DNA from 4 places in the Photobacterium satsumensis genome. Region 4 is predicted to be linked to each of the others. Evidence: predicted binding sites of a transcription regulator. Region 4 holds the regulator's gene; each other region holds the start of a gene.
The links. Region 4 encodes CRP, which controls carbon source genes, mostly activating them, when cyclic AMP is high. Its sites were predicted from a motif close to TGTGANNNNNNTCACA; they were not measured.
Positions count from the first base shown of each region.

Region 1 (5,502 bases), on a different contig from region 4:
GTTATGTATCAATCTAAGTTGTATGCACGGGAAAATGAATGTCTCAATTGGCTGATATGATAAGGTTCTCTGTCATATGAATCTCTTATCAAATCTCCTTCCTTAGTAACCCAGTGAAACATTTCATCATCAACTTTTAGGTACATCACAGCCTTTTGAGCCACACGTTCAAGGCTTGTTACTAATCCACGCTCAAGACCGAAGAAGTGATTTAAGGCACGCTTCATCTGCTCACAATTAACTCTTCTGTCTTTTTGTACGCAGTCGATAGCTTTAAGGTACTGCTCCGCATTTAAAATTTTCTCTTCATCAGTCTTACCTGGAATACTGCAAACATATGCGAAAGTAGCAATTCCACAAGTTAACTCGGCTTCATCTTGTAAAACATGCTCGCAATGAGACATAGTTTTACTAATAGAACTCATATCAAATTGCTTTGTCTTTTTTAACTTCAGTGACACCTAGCGAACTCCCTTCTAACAATCAAAATATACAACCAATTTAATATCGTATATAAATAAACACACCACCTCCAGCTAAAGCTGATTCAAAGTGTCGTGACAAATATGACTTCTCACTCAACCGCCTCAAAGTGGTACTCGCCCAAGCAGAGGACAATCCACATCGCTCTGCAATATCACCCGCAGTAACCTCCTCCCCATACTTGATAGACTGAAGCACCCTCAGCTGCGTCTTGCTCAACTTAACCAAGCCAACCTGATGCGGAACAGACCGAGCTGCACGAGCCAAATTCGGGTCGATTGGGCCGCTTTGAGCCAAATTATCCATATTTTTTATCATCCTCTAAGATTTAGAATAGTAGTTACTTTAATCTCAATAGTAACAAGCCTTAGTGAAGGATTGCCTAGAACTCGAAGCAGTTAATAGCCAGTCATGTCTGAGGATCTGAGCTAGAATTAGCCATGCCCCTACCTCTAATTCTTTGTTATCATTAAGCCAGATGACACTTTTCTCGTGTGAAGATAATAATGAGCAACAACGACAATCAGCCAACCCTGTTTTGGCTGGATTATGAAACCTTCGGTGCCAACCCGGCACTAGATCGCCCATGCCAGTTTGCCGGTGTACGTACCGACATGGACATGAACATTATCGGTGAGCCGCTGGTTATCTACTGCAAACCACCTGTCGACTACCTGCCTTCGCCTGAAGCCTGCCTGATCACAGGGATCACGCCGCAAGAAGCGCATGAGAAAGGCTTGTCTGAGCCTGAGTTTATAGCCCAAATTCACAAAGAGCTGTCAAAGCCAAATACCTGTGTCATTGGCTATAATAATGTCCGCTTCGACGACGAAGTCACTCGTTATACCCTTTACCGTAATTTCTACGACCCATATGCTTGGAGCTGGCAAAACGGCAACTCGCGTTGGGATCTGCTCGATATCATGCGTACATGCTATGCGCTTCGTCCTGATGGCTTAAGCTGGCCAACCAATGAAGATGGTCAGCCAAGCTTCAAGCTTGAGAACCTGTCTGTTGCCAACGGCATTGAACATGCTAATGCGCACGATGCCATGGCCGATGTTTACGCCACCATCGAATTGGCGAAAATTATTAAGCAAAACCAGCCGAAGCTGTTTGATTACTTCTTCAAGTTGCGTAACAAGCGTAAACTTCAAGAGCTGGTTGATATCGTCGAGATGACACCGCTGATGCATGTGTCAGGGATGTTTGGTGTCGAGTGCGGCAATACCAGTTGGATTGTGCCGATGGCATGGCACCCTGATAACAAGAACGCGGTTATTACGGTGAATCTGGCCATGGATCCTACCCCGCTTATCGAGCTATCGGCCGATGAACTGCGCGAGCGCTTGTATACCAAACGTAGTGATTTGGGGCCTGATGAACAGCCAGTCCCCCTTAAGCTTATCCACCTGAATAAGTGTCCGGTACTTGCTCCGGCGAAAACTCTTCGCGCCGAAGATGCGGCCCGTATTGGTATCGACCGTGAAGCTTGTCTGAAAAACCTCGCGACGTTGAAAACCCATCCGGAAATCCGAGAAAAACTGCTGGCGATTTACAGCGTCGAGCGCGAGTTTGAGAAAAAAGACAATGTCGACACGATGCTTTACGACGGCTTTTTCTCTAACGCCGATCGTTCAACCATCGATATCATCCAGAAGACGCCAGAAGCCGAACTTGGCAAGCTGGAGTTGAACGTTAGTGATAAGCGTATCAAGCCGCTACTGTTCCGCTACCGTGCCCGTAACTTCCCAATGACGCTGGACTTCCAAGAGCAACAACAGTGGAAACACCACTGCCAGGACTTCTTCGAAGAAAACCTACCAAGTTACATGGAAAACCTCGAAGCGGTTGCCATGGAGCACCAGTCGAGCGAGAAGAAGATGAAGATCTTAAAAGCTGTCTACGATTACGTACAAACACTCGTATAAATGACGACAGCTTATCGGAGTCTTATTACTCCACTAGCTTGCTGATATAGAAACACAAATTAAAAGCCCCTTGCGCTTATCTAGCCAAGGGGCTTTTTAACATCAATGATTCTTTGTTGTGAGATTGCGCAACTGGGTATGAGCACTAACACTATTAATGATGGATTTTAAATTGTCATTCATGGATTCGAAGGGTGAATTGTAGTGATTGATATGACAACACAATCTTTAACACGCTGTTTCCGGTTCCCAGACGTCGACTTTGAGCCAGATGTACACTTACTGGTATGGCGAGACAAAAAAGAAACACCACTCACATTGCATGAGTCTCGGTTACTCGAGGCGCTATGCTATTGTGCTGGTGAAGTGATCAGCCATGAGCAGTTACACAACAAAACCTTCAGCCAACTGGATCCCTATGAAGACGGCGCCGATCAACACTACGATCTAAACAACATACTAAAACCTTTGGCAGCGAAGCTTATCCTTAATGAAAAAATGGCTATCCCCATTGAAGTCGTCCCACATTATGGCTTTAGGGTGCCACTACCCGAGAAAACCTGCCGACTAGTCCATGAGCCTGAAAAAGTGGAAGACCAAGAGCAAGTCACCCCTCCTAGCTCAGAACAAGAAGAGGACGAATTTAGATCTGCCACAGAAGAGATAGTAAAAACCAGTGTGGTACATAAAATCTCGGTTGCCATATTGGCATTGCTGGCTGCGGGGGTCATTACTGCTTCATTTCTAGACTATTTATGAAGTACTAGCTCTTTTTAATGCACTAAATTCATGACAACTAAGTGTGGCTTAGATCACATTTATTTTGTATGATAAATGCGTTTCTTCTACCAATTCTGAAGCGCTCATGGCATATCTACGATCTTTTTTTATTATCTTTGTCTGCCTAATGTTAGGCAAAGGCATCCAACACCTTACCGGTTTAGCCATCCCCGGTAGCATCATCGGCATGCTGATATTGTTCACCATTCTTTCTATGGGGCTTATTCCTGCCCACTGGGCAATGCAAGGCTGCCACCTGCTGATTCGCCACATGGCTTTATTGTTCGTCCCTGTTGGCATCGGCCTGATGAACTACCTCGATCTTCTGACCAATAATGCCCTTATCATCCTACTTAGCACGATAGGCAGTAGTGTGGTGGTCTTCGTCACCATAGGTTTAGCAACACACTATAAGGAAAAACAATGATCTGGCTGCTGACTACCTTAGTCGTGTTTTACACGGCCCGCTATATTTCCAAGCATATCCAGCATCCGATCGTTAATCCGCTCCTTATTTGCTTGCTCGTGATCATCCCTCTGCTCATGTGGCTTGAGGTTCCTTATGAAACCTATTTCGAGCAGAACAAATGGCTAAATGCGTTACTTGAGCCTGCGGTGGTTGCCTTGGCTTTTCCACTTTATGAGCAACTTAGCCAGATCCGCAAGAAATGGAAGGTGATCTTTTCTGTCTGTTTAATCGGTAGCTTGTTATCTATGATCACCGGTGCTGGCATCGCACTGATGCTAGGGGCTGATGCACAGCTGACAGCATCGATTCTCCCTAAGTCGGTGACGACCCCAATCGCGATGGCCGTGGCCGAACAAGTTGGTGGACTCCCTTCGGTTGCCGCTATCATGGTTATTATTGCCGGGTTATTTGGTGCAGTTTTGGGCTACCCTCTATTCCGCCTGATTGGTGTTAAAGCGCCGATCGCCAAAGGGCTAACCATGGGTACCGTCTCTCACGCATTAGGCACAGCGAAAGCGGCAGAGGAAAATTATCAGGAAGGCGCATTCAGCTCATTGGCCTTAGTCATTTGTGGGGTGATCACTTCAATTTTAGCGCCAGTATTGTTTCCACTCATCATGACAATATTTCGCTAAGATGTGCTAGTAATCGAATACAAAACTAAATAATTGATTATCTTCTATAATTTATTTACAACCTGTGTGACCCGACTCGCATTGCTGCAAATGATGCAACAGTTGATTGATAAGTGTGATCACGATCACCCAATTATATCGTTACCAAGCCTACAATGTTTCTCCATACACAAGACGGAGTGAAAACTCATGCACACTAAAGTAATGGATGCTTTAGGCGCTCTACCCGCTGATCTGGCTTCTGCAATTAAACCTGTACTGGAAGCTGAGAATTTCGATGCCACCTTAAACCCTGAGGTGTTTGCTCAGTTAATGTCGAAAACCAACATGACTGACAGTGAATTGCGTGTTGCATTACTTCCGCTTGCCGCTGCTTATTCTGTTGCACCTATTTCTAATTTCTATGTTGGCGCAATCGTCCGTGGTCAATCTGGCACGCTTTATTTCGGTGCTAACATGGAATTTGTAGGTGCTTGCCTTTCTCAAACGATTCACGCAGAACAATCCGCCATTAGCCATGCTTGGGTAAAAGGCGAAACCGGCATTTCTGATATCACCATTAACTACAGCCCTTGTGGTCACTGTCGCCAGTTCATGAACGAGCTAACAACAGCGAACGAATTGGTTGTTCAATTGCCAGAACGTGCTGCTAAGTCACTGCAAGAGTACTTGCCTGAGTCTTTTGGTCCAGCCGACCTGAATGTAACTGATGCGCTACTATCTAAAGTTGATAACGGTGTGGAAATCGAAGCATCAGAAGCCCTCATTCAACAAGCTTGCCAAGCGGCTAACCGTGCGCATGCGCCTTACACTAAAAACTTCAGCGGTGTGGCACTGAAAGCAAAAGACGGTAAAACGTTTATCGGTATGTATGCCGAAAATGCAGCTTTCAACCCTAGCCTTCCTCCGTTACAGGTGGCATTGGTTAACATGAACATGGCGGGTTACCCGCTTGCTGACATTGAAGAAGCGGCACTGGTTGAAAAAGCGGATAGCACTATCAGCCATCTCTCTGATACGCAGACGACACTGGAAGCACTGAACCCGGATATTCCACTGTCTTATGTTGCTGCATAAGCACAATGAAGATAATAAGCCGCCATTTGGCGGCTTTTTTGTATCTGTTGTCGCTTAGCGAACAGAAAGCGGTTTTCTCTTACCAAAGGTAGGAGTATGATTTTCCAGTTATAAACTCAATAAACCT
Region 1 is NZ_JAKJSK010000007.1:903,820-909,321, forward strand. Features, by position in the region: gene L4D79_RS15675 (hypothetical protein) at 9-461, opposite strand; gene L4D79_RS15680 (MarR family transcriptional regulator) at 502-801, opposite strand; gene sbcB (exodeoxyribonuclease I) at 990-2,414, shown strand; gene L4D79_RS15690 (winged helix-turn-helix domain-containing protein) at 2,628-3,173, shown strand; gene L4D79_RS15695 (CidA/LrgA family protein) at 3,280-3,621, shown strand; gene L4D79_RS15700 (CidB/LrgB family autolysis modulator) at 3,618-4,298, shown strand; gene cdd (cytidine deaminase) at 4,488-5,375, shown strand.
Region 1: a site for CRP is predicted at 3,216-3,231, ahead of L4D79_RS15695 (CidA/LrgA family protein). Genes of this name have one in related genera too.

Region 2 (5,502 bases), on a different contig from region 4:
CAGCCGAGAAAGTGCGCGAGCGCATTGCTGCCATTGAAGATGTCGCCGATGCCCTATTTGCCGAATGGCAGGATGAGCTGTCCCTTTATAGCAACAGCAACCTGCGCCGCGACAGCGAGTCCAAGCTCAATGCGACCAAGGCCTCCTACCAGCGGATGCTCACAGCCATGCACCGCGCCGAACAGAAAATGGAGCCAGTACTGGATACCCTACGGGATAACACCTTGTACTTAAAGCATAACCTCAATGCCGCGGCGATTGGTTCTCTACAGGGAGAATTCCAGTCATTGCAACGGGATATCCAGCGGGCAATCACCGATATGGAAGCGGCTATCGCCGAGTCCGAGCGCTTTATCTCCCAGCTGCAACGCAGCTAGCGCGCTTGCTCCTGGGGTTGGTACTGCTTGAGCCGGGCCAGTAACCAGCTGGCCCGCTCTTCAATCTTGTCCCACGGTACGTCGACCACTTCGTAGCCAAGTTCACGGTAAGTCGACACCAATTGGGCGTGGATTTTTTCTGCCTCAGCAAAACTGTGCGGCCGCTCGTCATCCTGTACATAGATATCAGTATGCGGGGCACAGACGAAAACAGTCGGAAAATACCCTTTGGCCATCGTTCGGTACTGCTCATCAACCACCTCACCGCCAATCGTCAGGTAAGCGCAAATATCACCGATCGCTCTATCGACAAATGCCGGCATGGTACCCCGCCGGGCTTGCTCGCGTTGATGGTTCATCAACTCAAGGCACAACGCAGCAAAGCGTGGTAAGTCGGTCCAGGGCAGAACGCCGTCAGGAAAAGCGGCCTGCTCGCGGATCAGGCTACGGGAGACTTCAGGGAAAGTCATATATCCCCGCCGTGCCAACGTATCCAGCAGCGAGGTTTTCCCGGCTCCCGGTCCCCCGGTAATAATTATGGGCTGCATAGTCTGTTCTTCTTTTTTTGTAGGGCCAGATACAACAATCCCCCCATGGTAGCACCGATGGGGGGATTGATTAACGGCAATCAGCTAGCAATTATTTTGCTGTACGGCTTGCGCGCTTACGCTCGTTTTCAGTAAGTAGTTTCTTACGGATACGAATGTTTTCTGGTGTTACTTCTACTAGCTCATCTTCATCGATAAACTCTAGCGCTTGCTCAAGTGTGTGCTTGATTGGTGGCGAAAGTACCTGTGCTTCATCAGTACCAGACGCACGTACGTTAGTCAGCTGCTTACCTTTCAGGCAGTTTACTGTCAGGTCGTTAGCACGGTTGTGGATACCGATAACCTGGCCTTCATAAACTTCATCAGCGTGCTCAGCAAACAGACGACCACGCTCTTGTAGGTTAAACAGCGCGTAAGTTAGCGCTTTACCAGTTGCGTTCGAAATTAGAACACCGTTGTTACGCTGACCAATAATGCCACCTTTGTGTGGACCATAGTGATCAAACGTGTGGTACATCAGACCAGAACCTGAAGTCAGTGTTAGGAACTCAGTTTGGAAACCAATAAGACCACGAGAAGGCATCATAAAGTCCATACGTACACGACCTTTGCCATCTGGAGACATGTCAGTCAGCTCACCTTTACGCAGGCCGATGTTCTCCATGATGCCACCTTGGTGCTCTTCCAGCACGTCGATAGTCACAGTTTCGTACGGTTCCATCAGCTGACCATCTTCTTCTTTGATGATAACTTCTGGACGAGATACCGCTAGCTCAAAACCTTCACGGCGCATGTTTTCAATCAGGATAGACAGGTGAAGTTCACCACGGCCTGAAACACGGAAACGGTCTGGGTTATCAGTTTCTTCAACGCGAAGTGCAACGTTGTGTACCAATTCTTTCTGCAGACGCTCAAGGATGTTACGTGAAGTAACGAACTTACCTTCTTTACCCGCAAACGGAGACGTGTTTACCTGGAAAGTCATGGTTACAGTTGGCTCATCAACAGACAGAGCAGGCAGAGCCTCAACCGCGTTCACGTCACAGATAGTGTCAGAGATTTTCAGCTCGCCAAGACCGGTGATTGCAATGATGTCGCCCGCCGTTGCTTTTTCAACTTCGTGACGCTCAAGGCCAAGGTAACCCAGTACAGTACCGACTTTACCGTTACGTTTCTTACCGTCAGCACCTACAATAGTAACCTGCTGGTTTGGTACCACAGAGCCGCGAGTTACACGAGCAACACCGATAACACCCACGTAAGAGCTGTAGTCTAGCTGAGAGATTTGCATCTGTAGGCTGCCATCAACGTCAACGCTTGGGGCGTCAACCGTATCAACAACCGCTTGGAACAATGGCTCCATGTTCTCGCCAACTTCGCCTTCCTCCATTGTTGCCCAGCCATTAAGAGCTGAAGCATAAACAGTCGTGAAGTCTAGCTGCTCATCTGTTGCACCTAGGTTGTCGAACAGATCGAATACTTGATCCATAACCCACTCAGGACGTGCGCCCGGACGGTCGATCTTGTTGATAACAACGATAGGCTTCAGGCCGTGGGCAAACGCTTTCTGGGTTACGAAACGTGTCTGAGGCATCGGGCCGTCAACGGCATCAACGATAAGCAGTACAGAGTCAACCATCGACATAATACGCTCAACTTCACCACCGAAGTCGGCGTGTCCTGGGGTATCTACGATGTTGATGCGGTAATCATTCCAGTTAATCGCTGTGTTCTTAGCAAGAATGGTAATACCACGCTCTTTTTCGATGTCGTTGGAATCCATTACGCGTTCTTCAACTTCACCGCGAGACTCTAACGTGCCAGACTGCTGAAGCAGTTTGTCAACCAGGGTGGTTTTACCGTGGTCAACGTGCGCAATAATTGCGATATTTCTTAATTTATCGATCTGTGGATTAGACATGGATTCACATTCACTCAGAACATGCAGCGACCGGATGGCGCTACTTGGTTAAAAAAACGGCTCATAATCTAACAGATTTTACTCCAAAACCCACGTAATATGTGATTTATATCACCGCCTTTTTCGTTCTGCCTGCTTTATTCATGCTTTACGCTACATCGGAGGCCGCCAAAGCCCCCCTCCAAACGCCTTTTCCACCCACTTTTCCCTACCAAGCCAATTGACAATATGTCGCGCTGGGCTAATGTAGATACGCGCACCAATAAAGGGATTAAAGCTCACTACGCACCATTTTGGTGCAATAAATCCCCTTAATGGTGCAAACAAAGGACTAATTCAGCCCGGAATACCTGCCAAGTGCGCTATTTTGGGGCTTTAAAAAGTTGGCACAGTTATCGCATTGTATTTTAGCAATAGAGCGAAATACGCTCATTACTATTTTATTGCGGCCTGATGCCCAATCTAACACCGGAGGTTATTCAAGATGTCAGTAGAAAACGTACTTGCGCTGATCCAGGAAAACGAAGTTAAGTTTGTTGACCTACGCTTTACCGATACCAAAGGTAAAGAGCAGCACATCTCTATCCCATCCCACCAGATCGATGCTGACTTCTTTGAAGAAGGCAAAATGTTCGATGGCTCTTCTGTTGCAGGTTGGAAAGGTATCAATGAATCAGACATGGTGATGATGCCGGATGCAGCTAGCGCGGTACTTGACCCATTCACGGAAGATTCAACGCTTAATATTCGTTGTGACATCCTTGAGCCTGCAACAATGCAAGGCTACGACCGTGACCCTCGCTCTATCGCTAAGCGCGCAGAAGACTTCATGCGTTCGACAGGCCTTGCTGATAACGTACTTGTTGGTCCTGAGCCAGAGTTCTTCTTATTTGATGACGTGAAGTTCAACACCGACATGTCAGGCTCTTTCTTCAAGATCGATGACGTAGAAGCGGCATGGAACACAGGTTCTGATTTCGATGGTGGTAACAAAGGCCACCGTCCTGGCGTGAAAGGTGGCTACTTCCCAGTCGCACCGGTTGATTCATCGCAAGATATTCGTTCTGCAATGTGTTTAATCATGGAAGAAATGGGTCTAGTTGTTGAAGCTCACCACCATGAAGTTGCGACGGCGGGTCAAAACGAAATCGCAACACGCTTCAATACCCTAACGACGAAAGCTGATGAAATCCAAGTGTACAAATACGTTGTTCACAACGTTGCCCACGCATTTGGTAAAACAGCAACCTTCATGCCTAAGCCACTCGTTGGTGATAACGGCAGCGGTATGCACGTTCACATGTCTCTAGCAAAAGATGGTCAAAACCTGTTTGCAGGTGACAAATACGGCGGCCTATCTGAAATGGCGCTTTACTACATTGGCGGTATCATCAAGCACGCACGTGCTATCAACGCCTTTGCAAACCCAGCAACTAACTCGTACAAGCGTCTTGTTCCTGGCTTCGAAGCACCAGTCATGCTGGCTTACTCTGCACGTAACCGTTCAGCGTCAATCCGCATTCCAGTTGTACCTAGCCCGAAAGCACGTCGTATCGAAGTACGTTTTGGTGACCCAGCAGCGAACCCATACCTAGCATTCGCAGCAATGCTGATGGCAGGCCTAGATGGTATCCAGAACAAGATCCACCCGGGCGAAGCGATGGATAAAGACTTGTACGACCTACCAGCAGAAGAAGCAGCTGAAATCCCAACGGTTGCTGAATCGCTACAGGGCGCACTTCAGTCACTAGACGAAGACCGTGAGTTCCTAACTTCTGGCGGTGTATTCTCTGACGACTTCATCGATTCTTACATCGAGCTGAAGTCTCAGGATGTTGCGAAAGTCAACATGACAACGCACCCACTAGAGTTCGAACTGTACTACTCAGTTTAAGTAACTGATAAGCAAGTCGATATAATAGATTTAGGCCAGCTTCACAAGCTGGCCTTTTTGATCTTGTTCCCTACCAGCCCCAATGCCAACAATGAGGGATCATCCACCGTCTGATAACAAACATGTACAGAACATCCCGCTTGCTAACAGCACTTCTGTTATTCTCAACCATCACCGCCGCCAGCGACATCTATACCTGGCAAGATGAAGATGGCGTCACCCACTTCTCCGACCGACCCCATCCCGGTGCATCGGTGATAAGCATTCAGGCCCCCAAAAAATCAACGGCTCCCCAACCTCCTGTCGCCGAAACAGACCCTGACACCGAGCCGCTAACCGAGTCCGCCCTGCCGCCCGCCAGCATCCTGCTGACTACCCCATCCGATCAGCAAACCCTGCGCGACAACCAGGGCAATATGACCATCATGGCCTCGTCTAACCGCAAGCTCAACCAAGGCCACAGCGCTCGGTTGCGCCTCGATGGTGACATCTACGGCCGTCCCCAGGCCCAGCTTATCTGGCCTCTTACCAATATTGACCGCGGCAGCCATACCCTACAGGTAGAATTGCTAAAACACGGCAAGGTTATTGCATCATCTGAAGAGATAACTGTCTTCTTGCACCGTGCCCGTATCAACCAGCGCCCGGCACCACTCCCAGTGCCCAAATAACAGGCGTCGCCATTTTTTCGTTCACGATACCAGACAGACAGGCTACACTTGATTGCACCAACGTGGTGCATTAGCGGTTCAGTGCACCATG
Region 2 is NZ_JAKJSK010000017.1:68,194-73,695, reverse strand. Features, by position in the region: gene L4D79_RS26340 (DUF2959 domain-containing protein) at 1-377, shown strand, start outside; gene L4D79_RS26335 (AAA family ATPase) at 374-925, opposite strand; gene typA (translational GTPase TypA) at 1,017-2,846, opposite strand; gene glnA (glutamate--ammonia ligase) at 3,331-4,740, shown strand; gene L4D79_RS26320 (DUF4124 domain-containing protein) at 4,863-5,411, shown strand.
Region 2: a site for CRP is predicted at 2,947-2,962, ahead of typA (translational GTPase TypA). Genes of this name have one in related genera too.

Region 3 (5,502 bases), on a different contig from region 4:
TAGGTGAACTTCAGCTTCTACAGTTGGGTTACCACGTGAATCAATGATTTCACGACCTAGAACTTTAACGATCTTAGACATTGTGTTTCCTCTTGCTTTATCTTGAAATTAAAAGCTAAAAAAATAGCTGCAGCCATCACTGCTGCAGCTATCCGTAATCCTTACTTGTTAAGATCACCACGCTGGTTGGCGCCAGCAGCCTTCACGAATCCTTCAAATAGAGGGTGACCATCGCGAGGTGTCGAGGTGAACTCTGGGTGGAACTGAGCAGCCACAAACCATGGGTGGTTAGGGATCTCGATGATTTCCACCAACTTCTTGTCTGATGACAGACCTGAAATCTTCAGACCTGCTTTCTCTAGACGAGGAAGTAGGTTGTTGTTTACTTCATAGCGGTGACGGTGACGCTCATGTACTGTTGGGTTACCGTATAGCTCACGCGCTTTAGAACCATCAGCCAAGTGACATAGCTGAGAACCCAGACGCATTGTACCGCCCAGATCCGATTTTTCTGTACGCTCTTCAACGTTACCTTCGCCGTCAACCCACTCGGTGATCAAACCAACCACTGGGTGCTTAGACTGGGCGTCGAACTCTGTAGAGTGTGCGCCTTCAAGACCGGCCACATTACGGGCAAACTCAATCAGGGCAACTTGCATACCTAGGCAGATGCCAAGGTAAGGAATTTTGTTTTCACGGGCGTATTGTGCAGTTTGGATTTTACCTTCTACACCACGGCCGCCGAAGCCACCAGGAACCAAGATAGCGTCAAGGCCTTCCAGTACTTCTGTACCTTTAGACTCAACATCCTGAGAATCAACGTACTTGATCTTCACTGACAGGCGGTTCTTAAGACCGGCATGCTTCAGTGCTTCATTCACTGACTTGTACGCATCTGGTAGTTCGATGTACTTACCCACCATACCGATAGTCACTTCAGCTGTCGGGTTAGCTTCTTCGTAGATCACTTGCTCCCACTCAGTCAGGTTCGCTTCTGGCGCTGTAATGCCAAAGCGCTGACATACAAGATCATCAAGACCTTGAGCTTTAATAAGCTGCGGGATTTTGTAGATAGAATCTACGTCTTTCATTGAAATAACCGCTTTTTCCTGCACATTACAGAACAGCGCGATTTTCGCACGCTCGTTAGCAGGGATGTTACGGTCAGAACGACATACTAGGATGTCAGGCTGGATACCGATAGAAAGCAGTTCTTTCACTGAGTGCTGAGTTGGCTTGGTTTTCACTTCGCCAGCTGCTGCCAAGTATGGAACAAGCGTCAGGTGCATGAACATTGCGCGTTCACGGCCAAGCTCAACCGCTAGCTGACGGATTGCTTCCATAAATGGTAGAGATTCGATATCACCTACTGTGCCGCCGACTTCGACGATAGCTACGTCGTGGCCTTCAGCACCAGCAATAACACGTTCTTTGATCGCATTGGTGATGTGTGGGATAACCTGAATCGTTGCACCTAGGTAGTCACCACGACGCTCTTTACGCAATACATCGGCGTAAACACGTCCCGCAGTGAAGTTGTTGCGCTTGGTCATCTTGGTACGGATGAAACGCTCATAGTGGCCTAGGTCAAGGTCAGTCTCTGCACCGTCTTCCGTTACGAATACTTCACCATGCTGAATTGGGCTCATTGTGCCTGGGTCAACGTTGATGTAAGGGTCTAGCTTCATCATAGTCACGTTTAGACCACGTGCTTCTAGAATAGCCGCCAGCGATGCTGCAGCAATACCTTTACCTAGTGAGGATACGACCCCGCCCGTAACAAAAATGTAATTCGTCGTCATGTTTTACCTGGAAGATTGGTATAGAGGATATAAAATGTATCTGGACGGGAAATTAGTATACCAGACACACTTTATTGCCACAACGTGAAAACTATCACAGCACGTTTGGTTTTTTTTTGTCTCAAATCAATTCTACTAAACTAGATGACTATAGATTGAGCATTCACTCGCGCGACTGCCACTATCTCCCCCACCTCGCTTACTTTGTCTTCAGTTCGTTGCGCTTGACCTCATCCCAGATAGCATCCAGATATTCCAGGGAGCAATCGTCAATACGCATCCCTCTTTCTAGCACAGTTTTCTCCACTTCGCGAAAACGGCGCTCGAATTTCTGGTTGGCTTTCTTCAGAGCCACTTCCGGTTTGACCTGAACATGACGGCTAAAGTTCGCCACGGCGAATAGCAAGTCTCCCATTTCTTCTTCGATTTTAGTCTGATCAGGTGACACTTGGGTGACTTCTTCCATGACTTCGTCTATCTCCTCATGCACCTTGCCGACCACCGGGCCGAGGGTGTCCCAGTCAAAACCATGCTTGGCACAGCGCTTCTGAATTTTATCAGCCCGGATAAGGGAAGGCAGGGCCTGTGGGATGTTAGCCAATACACTGGCATCCTCACCTTTGGCAGAGCGCTCCTTGGCCTTCTCAGCTTCCCAATTGGCATTAATTTCTGCCTCGCAGGTAAACTCAGTATCGGCAAAGACATGGGGATGGCGACGGGTAAGCTTCTCGTTGAGCCCCTTGACCACACCATCAAAATCAAACAGCCCCTGCTCTTTGCCTAGCTGGCAGTAGAAAATCACCTGGAATAACAGATCACCGAGCTCCTCACGCACATCATCCCAACTCTGCTGCTCGATAGCATCAGCCACTTCGTAAGCTTCTTCCAGGGTATGCGGTACAATGGAAGCGAAGGTCTGTTTCAAGTCCCACGGACAGCCCTGCTGTGGGTCGCGCAACGTGGTCATGATGTCAACCAATTGTTCAATGGGCGCTTTGTTCTCGCTCATGCTGTGATTTCCTTTATTTGGCTAAAAAAAAGCGGGTCGCCTTCGCTTCCCGCTTCAAATAGTTATGTTCTGACTGCCATTTTAGTGCAATCGCTTGGCCTCGGCGACGTCTCTCACCTGCTCGATACGCTTGAGTACCCGGCTCAAGACCTCAAGGTCGGTCAATTCGATATCGAAATCCATGATCGACATCTGCTTCTTGTAATCGACCCGGCTCTTCATTCCGGCGACTTTGACTTTTTCATTGGCCAAGGTATTGGTGAGCTCTTTGAGCAGCCCATTGCGTTCCGCTGCCGTCACCCGGACAGTGATATGGTAGTTGCCGACAAAGCCACCGCCCCACACCGTATCGATGATCCGCTCAGGGGCCACATGGCGCAGCTCCTCAAGCTGTTCACAGTCACTGCGGTGGACCGAAATCCCCCGGCCCTGCGTCACGAACCCCTGGATATCATCGCCCGGGATCGGCTGGCAGCAGCGAGCCAGGTGGGTCATCAGATTATCCACCCCTTCCACCACCACCGCATCACGCTGTGGTTTTTTGCTCGTCGCAGGCTTGCTGCTCGCTTCGGTCAGTTTCTCCAGCAACTGCTGGTCTTCTTCCTCAGCCGTCGGCTTGTTGACCAGGGCATTGATGTGGTTGATTACCTGGTTAATTCGCAGATCACCGCTACCGATCCCGGCAAACAACTCATCAGCCGAATTGACATTGAAACGCTTGAGCCCATAGGCCTCGGCATCTTTCATGGTCGCGCCGATTTTCACCAGCTCGATGTCCAATATATCCCGGCCTGCTGCAATGTTCTTGTCCCGATCTTGCTTACGGAACCAAGCATGAACCTTGGAACGGGCACGGCTCGATGTAACAAAACCAAGATTAGGGTTCAGCCAGTCTCGCGACGGATTGGGCTCTTTCTGGGTAATAATTTCGACCTGTTCACCCATTTGCAAGTGATATGTGAAAGGCACAATGCGCCCTTCCACCTTAGCGCCAATACAGCGGTGACCGACCTCTGAGTGAATATGGTAAGCAAAATCCAGCGGGGTCGCATTCAGTGGCAAATCCACCACGTCCCCTTTCGGTGTAAAGGCATAAACACGGTCATCAAACACCTGACTGCGTAGCTCATCGAGCATCTCACCAGAGTCGGACATCTCTTCCTGCCAGGCCAGCAGTTTACGAAGCCAGTTGATTTTTTCATCATAAGACGATTTTGCGCCCCCCGATGAACCTTCTTTGTATTTCCAGTGAGCAGCGACCCCCAGCTCCGATTCTTCATGCATCTGCTTGGTGCGGATCTGGATCTCGATGGTTTTACCTTCCGGTCCCAAGACCACGGTATGGATCGACTGGTAACCATTCGGCTTGGGGTTGGCGACATAGTCGTCAAACTCTTTTGGCAGATGGCGGTACTTGGTGTGTACCACCCCTAACGCGGCATAACAATCTTGCAGCTGGTCGGCAATAATACGGACGGCACGGACATCGAACAGCTCATCGAACGCCAAGCTTTTCTTCTGCATTTTTCGCCAGATACTATAGATGTGCTTCGGTCGACCGTGTACCTCGGCTCTGATCTGTGACGCCTTCATCGAATCGGCCAAATCTGTCACGAAGTGTTCGATATAATATTCACGATCGATTCGGCGCTCAGATAGCTGCTTGGCAATCTGCTTATAGGTATCGGGGTGATTGTAGCGGAAGGCATAATCTTCAATCTCCCACTTGAGCTGACCAATACCCAGTCGGTTAGCCAATGGCGCATAGATATTGGCACATTCCTTTGCCGCAGCCCGACGCACCGCATCCGGCTCGTCCTTAACTTCGCGCAGGTTGCAGATCCGCTCAGCCAGCTTGATCACCACGCAACGGAAGTCATCGACCATCGACAGCAGCATGCGGCGGATATTATCCACCTGCGCTGATTGCTCAGCGCCTTCCGTTGTCGCATTCAGCTGACCGATGGCAGCCATTTGGCTAACCCCAACCACCATCTGCAAAATCGTGCCGTTATAATCTTCTTTTAATTGGTCTGGCTGATAAATCCCAGCCTCAAACAACGGGAATAGCAACGCTGCCACCAGCGTGTCTTTATCCATGCTTAAAGTAACTAGGATTTCCACCATCTCGCGGCCACGCCATAGCAGTAATGGCGCGGACTCTTCCTCTGATGTCAACTCGATACATCGCTGATAAGTCTTGGTCAGATGCTTCGCAACCTTGGCATCCTGTTGCAGACTATCAACCCAAGAAGAAAGCTCAAATGTATCATTTTCCTTTAAATGCGCACCGCGAACTGCGACCATTTTTCTATCCTGTTTACTCTAGTAATGTGAGCCTATTGCTTGATAAACAATGCCATCGACTCCAAATGTCCGGTATGGGGGAACATGTCCATCATACCCAACCGTTCCAACTGATAACCATGCTTCAGTAATTCCTGGCTGTCTCGTGCCAGCGTTGCCGGATTACAGGAGACATACACCACTCGCTCAGGCCCCAGACTCACCACGTGCTGCATCACACCAGCCGCACCGGCCCGGGCAGGGTCGAGCAATACCTTACTGAATTTTTCTTTTGCCCACGATTTAGCCGTGACATCCTCTTCCAAGTTCGCCTGATAAAATTCGGCATTAACCTGTTGATTCTTTTTTGCATTCTCTGATGCACGATGCACCATCTCGTCGATG
Region 3 is NZ_JAKJSK010000019.1:17,744-23,245, forward strand. Features, by position in the region: gene eno (phosphopyruvate hydratase) at 1-81, opposite strand, end outside; gene pyrG (CTP synthase) at 162-1,802, opposite strand; gene mazG (nucleoside triphosphate pyrophosphohydrolase) at 2,002-2,811, opposite strand; gene relA (GTP diphosphokinase) at 2,893-5,118, opposite strand; gene rlmD (23S rRNA (uracil(1939)-C(5))-methyltransferase RlmD) at 5,151-5,502, opposite strand, start outside.
Region 3: a site for CRP is predicted at 1,886-1,901, ahead of pyrG (CTP synthase). Genes of this name have one in related genera too.

Region 4 (5,502 bases):
GCCTTCTGGCAGTTCAGCTACAGCCACTACTTCAAGGCGGACGTCGAGGCCGCCTGCCTTGCACTACAAACCTTCCACAGAGGCAGCGTGAATCTGGCCCTGTTGATGATCTGGCTTGATGCGCAGGCTATTGACCTGACACAGCAGCAACGGCAGCAGTTGGAACTGAGCCTCCAGCCAACCGAAGGCCTGCTCGAGCGCTACCGCCATATGCGACGCTCCCTAAAGCCTCAACTGGATACAACCGGATACGAGCAACTCAAAGATTTCGAGCTGCAAATGGAACGCCAGCAACAGCACGACCTGATTGCGACGTTAAACCAACTGCCACTTCGCCACGTAGCTGATAATGAAGACGCCGCAAACCTAGCCCGCTATTGCCATCGCCTGGGGGCTGTGGCATTGATAGATAAATTGATGGCGAAATAGATCCACTCCGAGGTATAGACATGACAATGGCTTTCAATCCAGCCAAAGGGCTCGCAAATCCTCACCTGCAAACCCTGCTGCCGCGCTTTTTGCGCCGTAAGCCATTGTTCACGCCTCACACCCAGCGTATCGAGACGCCAGACGGGGATTTCCTCGACTTGGCGTGGACGGCCCCCGTGACCGATACCCAGCCAAAGCAACCCGTGATGATCCTGTTTCACGGCTTGGAAGGCAGCTTCCACAGCCCCTATGCCAACGGCTTGCTCCATGCGGCAACACAACAAGGTTGGCTCGGGGTCATGATGCACTTCCGCGGCTGCAGCGGCGAGATGAACCGCAAGCCCCGCAGTTACCACTCAGGCGAAACGGCCGACGCGCGTTTCTTTCTCCAGTGGTTGCGCCAGCAACTGCCCACCCAGCCTTTCTTGGCTGTCGGCGTGTCACTCGGGGGCAATATGCTGGTTAACTACCTGGCTGAAAGTGGTGAGCATTCGGAGCTGGCTGCGGCACAAGTGATTTCCCCTCCCTTGGATCTAGCCGCCTGCTCGGAGCGGATCCAGCAAGGATTTTCAAAGGTCTACCAGCGGTACCTGCTCGGCTCGATGAAGCGCAACCTGAGCAGGAAAATCACCGCCTTGCCCAATGCGATGCCCATTACCCATGATGATGTCGAGCAGCTTGACACCCTGTGGCTGTTCGATGAGTTCGTCACCGCACCCCTGCACGGTTTCAAAGACGCCACCGATTACTACCAGCGCTGTAGCGGACTACCTCGCCTGAGAGAGGTCAAGACCCCGTTGCGGGTGATCCACGCCAAGGACGACCCGTTTATGACCGAGGCGGTGATCCCTACCGAGCCGCTGCCACCGCATATCCAATATGACCTGTACCAGTACGGCGGCCATGTCGGTTTTGTCACCGGCTCGTGGCGCCAACCGGATTTCTGGCTGGAGAAGACAATACCGGAGTGGTTTGACAAGATCCTAGGTTCGAGATCCTCGATCCTAGAGAAGAAACCCTGCTTTTCTGGCTCCTAATTGTCTCGGGCTTAAATCTCTCGCTCTTTCTCTGCCTAGGATCTAGGAACTAGGAACTAGGCTCTTCCCTCTCTACAACTGATGCTTTTGCCAATATAATTGTCCTAACCATCCGCCACCAAAAAGCTGTAACCATGAATATCCCTTGGCAAGACATTGATCCCGATACCCTGACTAACCTGATAGAGCATTTTGTCCTGCGTGAAGGCACCGACTACGGCGAGCGCGAACTCTCGATGGCCGCCAAGGTTGCCCGAGTGCGCCAGCAGCTGGAAAAAGGCGAGGCGGTGATTGTTTACTCCGAGCTGCATGAAACCATCGACATCAAATCCAAGCGCCAACTGGGGCAACATTAACCCTACGTAAGCTTTGTAGACCCGGCATTTTTGACATCCCGGCTTGACCTTACCGCCCAGCCCTGTTAATAACTCTTTCCGTTAATGTTAACGACAGGGTTTGTCATGTCTGCAAAACATCCGATTATTGCAGTAACAGGGTCCTCGGGGGCAGGTACGTCGACCACCTCCGAAGCTTTCCGTAAGATGTTCAATATGATGAGCATCAATGCTGCTTGGCTTGAAGGCGACAGTTTCCACCGGTTTACCCGACCGGAGATGGACGTCGAGATCCGTAAAGCCAAAGAGCAAGGCCGTCATATCAGTTATTTCGGCCCCCAAGCCAACGACTTCCCGTTGCTGGAGACTTTTTTCCGCCAGTACGGTGAAGACGGTAGCGGCCAGTTCCGCCGTTACCTGCACACATTCGACGAAGCCGTGCCTTACAACCTCATGCCCGGCACCTTCACGCCTTGGCAGACCCTACCGGAAAATACCGACCTGCTGTTCTATGAAGGCCTGCACGGTGGTGTCGTCGACGGTGAGGTCAATGCCGCCCAGCATGTCGATTTGCTGATTGGCATGGTGCCGATCGTCAACTTGGAATGGATCCAGAAAATTGTCAGGGATACCCGGGATCGTGGCCATTCCCGCGAAGCGGTAATGGAGTCGATTGTCCGCTCGATGGATGACTACCTCAATTACATCACCCCGCAGTTTTCCCGTACCCACATCAACTTCCAGCGGGTACCGACGGTAGATACTTCCAACCCGTTCAGTGCCAAGGCCATTCCAAGCCTCGACGAAAGCTTTGTGGTGATCCGATTCCGCGGGATCAAGAAGGTGGACTTTCCCTACCTGCTATCGATGATCCAAGGGTCGTTTATGTCGCGCCACAACACCCTGGTGGTACCTGGCGGCAAGATGAGTTTTGCCATGGAGCTGATCATGCGGCCGCTGATCCAGCAGCTGATTGATACGGGGAAAATAGGTTAAGACCGGCGATAGGCGATAGGCGATAGGCGATAGGCGATAGGCGATAGGCGTGATTTTCCTCTCGCCCCGGGCCCATCGCCATTTCTTGCCGCTATATTACTCTTCCACCACCTCATACGAGTGGGTCATCTCAACTCCTTCTCCCAGCATCAGGCACACCGAGCAGTATTTTTCCAGCGAGTCGGCCACTGTTTTGGCCACAACGGCTTCATCGAGGTTTTCACCCGTCACCACAAAGTGCAAGTTGGCGGTGGTGAAAATACGAGGAGCCTGCTCGCGACGCACCGAATTGATTTGCGCTTCACAACCGGTGATCTTCTGTCCTGCAGATTTGAGTCCGTCAACCACATCCACCGAGCTGCACCCACCCGCAGCCATCAGTACCAGCTCCATTGGACTCGGGGCTTTTTCTCCGCCATTGCCGTCCATAACCACGCTGTGGCCGGAATTTGACTGTCCAAGGAAGGTCATATTCTCGACCCATTTCACTCGTGATTGCATTGGTTTCTCCTTACAACTTATAGGGGGTTTCGGCACTATCTAGCAACTGTGTGATCATGTGCACACTTATGACTACAAAATGGCCTTTTCACATAGATCAATATCAAGAAAAGCGCGCCGAAAAAAGATAAAATCTGAACTAATTATTCACGTGAGCTTGCAGCCCAGCGGTTGACTGAATATCCTAAACGACGAACTCATTATGGTTAGGCCCAGCCTCATTTTTTAAAGGACGTCGTTGTTGGGCAACAAACGCAGAGGAAGTTAGTAATATGGTTCCAGGTAAACCTCAAACAGATCCAACTCTAGAGTGGTTTCTTTCCCATTGCCACATTCATAAATACCCTTCAAAGAGTACTTTGATCCACGCGGGTGAAAAAGCCGAGACGCTCTACTACATCGTCAAAGGTTCTGTTGCGGTCCTGATCAAGGATGAAGAAGGTAAGGAAATGATCCTGTCTTACCTAAACCAAGGTGACTTCATCGGTGAATTAGGCCTATTCGAAGAAGGCCAAGAGCGTACTGCATGGGTTCGTGCTAAGACCCCTTGTGAAGTCGCAGAAATTTCTTTCAAGAAGTTCCGCCAGCTAATCCAAGTTAACCCAGACATCCTGATGCGCCTTTCAGCACAGATGGCAAGCCGCCTACAGGTGACGAGCCAGAAAGTCGGTGACTTGGCATTCCTGGATGTAACAGGCCGTATCGCACAGACACTATTGAACCTGGCTAAACAGCCAGATGCAATGACTCACCCAGATGGTATGCAAATCAAGATCACCCGTCAGGAAATCGGCCAAATCGTTGGTTGTTCCCGTGAGACTGTTGGTCGTATCTTGAAGATGCTAGAAGAGCAGAACCTGATCTCTGCCCACGGTAAAACTATCGTTGTTTACGGTACCCGTTAAACCATCCGGTTTACTGCCAGATACTCAAAAAGCCGCACTATGCGGCTTTTTTATTGCCTACCCTGCCCACTTTCATACTTACAGGGCATTACTGTCTACCCCATCACTCTTTTTGTGCTTGTATCTACCCGGCTTAGTGCTACATTGTGCATATCAATTCTCATCACCTGTAATGGAATACCGGTATGGACATCGAACGCTTTTCACCACATAGCTCCCACCACGTGCAGCGCGGCGTCATTTCGCCACTACCCGATACAATTGAAATGACCGGTTTCAGCGACAGCCGTCACTACCTTGAGCAACACGAGAAGGTAAAGCGCCATACACCGGAGTCCCACTTTGGGTATCCGCTCGACAGCCTCAAACACTAAAGTCGGGCGCAAAAAAACCTGTGACCCTATCAGCCACAGGCGCTTTATGTTTTACCCAGTTATGATAATGCAGGGGCCCTCATGAAAGGGCCTTGCTGATTCAGTTGGTTTAACTGGCATCCGTGCTTTCAAAGATTTTATCTGCCGACGCTTCAACGAAGCCGGTATATAGCTCACCGTCCTCTTTCGGATAGCGCTTGGCAAACTCATAGAAGCCGCCCGGTATAGTATGCACGCCATCGATAAACCCAACCTCGACCCGGTCTGCCATGGTCGATGACTGCTCGAGCATCACTTCAGGACTGCCTTTGACCTCACCGCCTGCACTGTTGATTTCAAAGCCATTATGACGCAACAAGTGATTGACCTCATCGACCTCGGTAAACTGCTCAAGCTGGTTCAGGCTAACAGTAAAGTGGTTGGCACCGAAACCATGGGCGGCCAGCCAGCCGGCATATTCGCTTTCAGCCGCCAATAGCTCATAGGTCGCGTAGTCCAAGTCCCATAACCGCCCACCATAGAGAAAGGCCGGATCATGCATGGCCTGCTCCGGCACCTGATCGACCAAATCCCTAACCGTCTGCTGCAGTAACGAGCTGAACTGGCCAACCATCAACTCACTGATAAACACTTTGGGTGCCAGCGGGTTCGGATGCTCAAAATGCTCGGCATACAACTTTTTGGCCTCAAAGTGATAGCGGCCACACGGCTTGTAGCCAATGGCAATGAACGGGGCCGCCAGCCGGTCAAGCCCGACCTTCGGCAGGTTGAATGTCCGCAGCGCAATATGATCGTTGAGCAGCGGCTCTTCTTCGGTCAGCAGATCATGAACCTGAGCGGCTGATGGGCATAGGCGCTGGATGTAATCCTGCCATAGCCCGGCAAATAGTTGCTCTACCCTTTCCATGTGCTCGCTATCCTCTTT
Region 4 is NZ_JAKJSK010000011.1:13,556-19,057, forward strand. Features, by position in the region: gene L4D79_RS21310 (TIGR02444 family protein) at 1-429, shown strand, start outside; gene L4D79_RS21315 (hydrolase) at 456-1,466, shown strand; gene L4D79_RS21320 (YheU family protein) at 1,601-1,822, shown strand; gene L4D79_RS21325 (phosphoribulokinase) at 1,928-2,797, shown strand; gene L4D79_RS21330 (OsmC family protein) at 2,894-3,298, opposite strand; gene crp (cAMP-activated global transcriptional regulator CRP) at 3,571-4,203, shown strand; gene L4D79_RS21340 (hypothetical protein) at 4,389-4,577, shown strand; gene L4D79_RS21345 (DUF1338 domain-containing protein) at 4,687-5,484, opposite strand.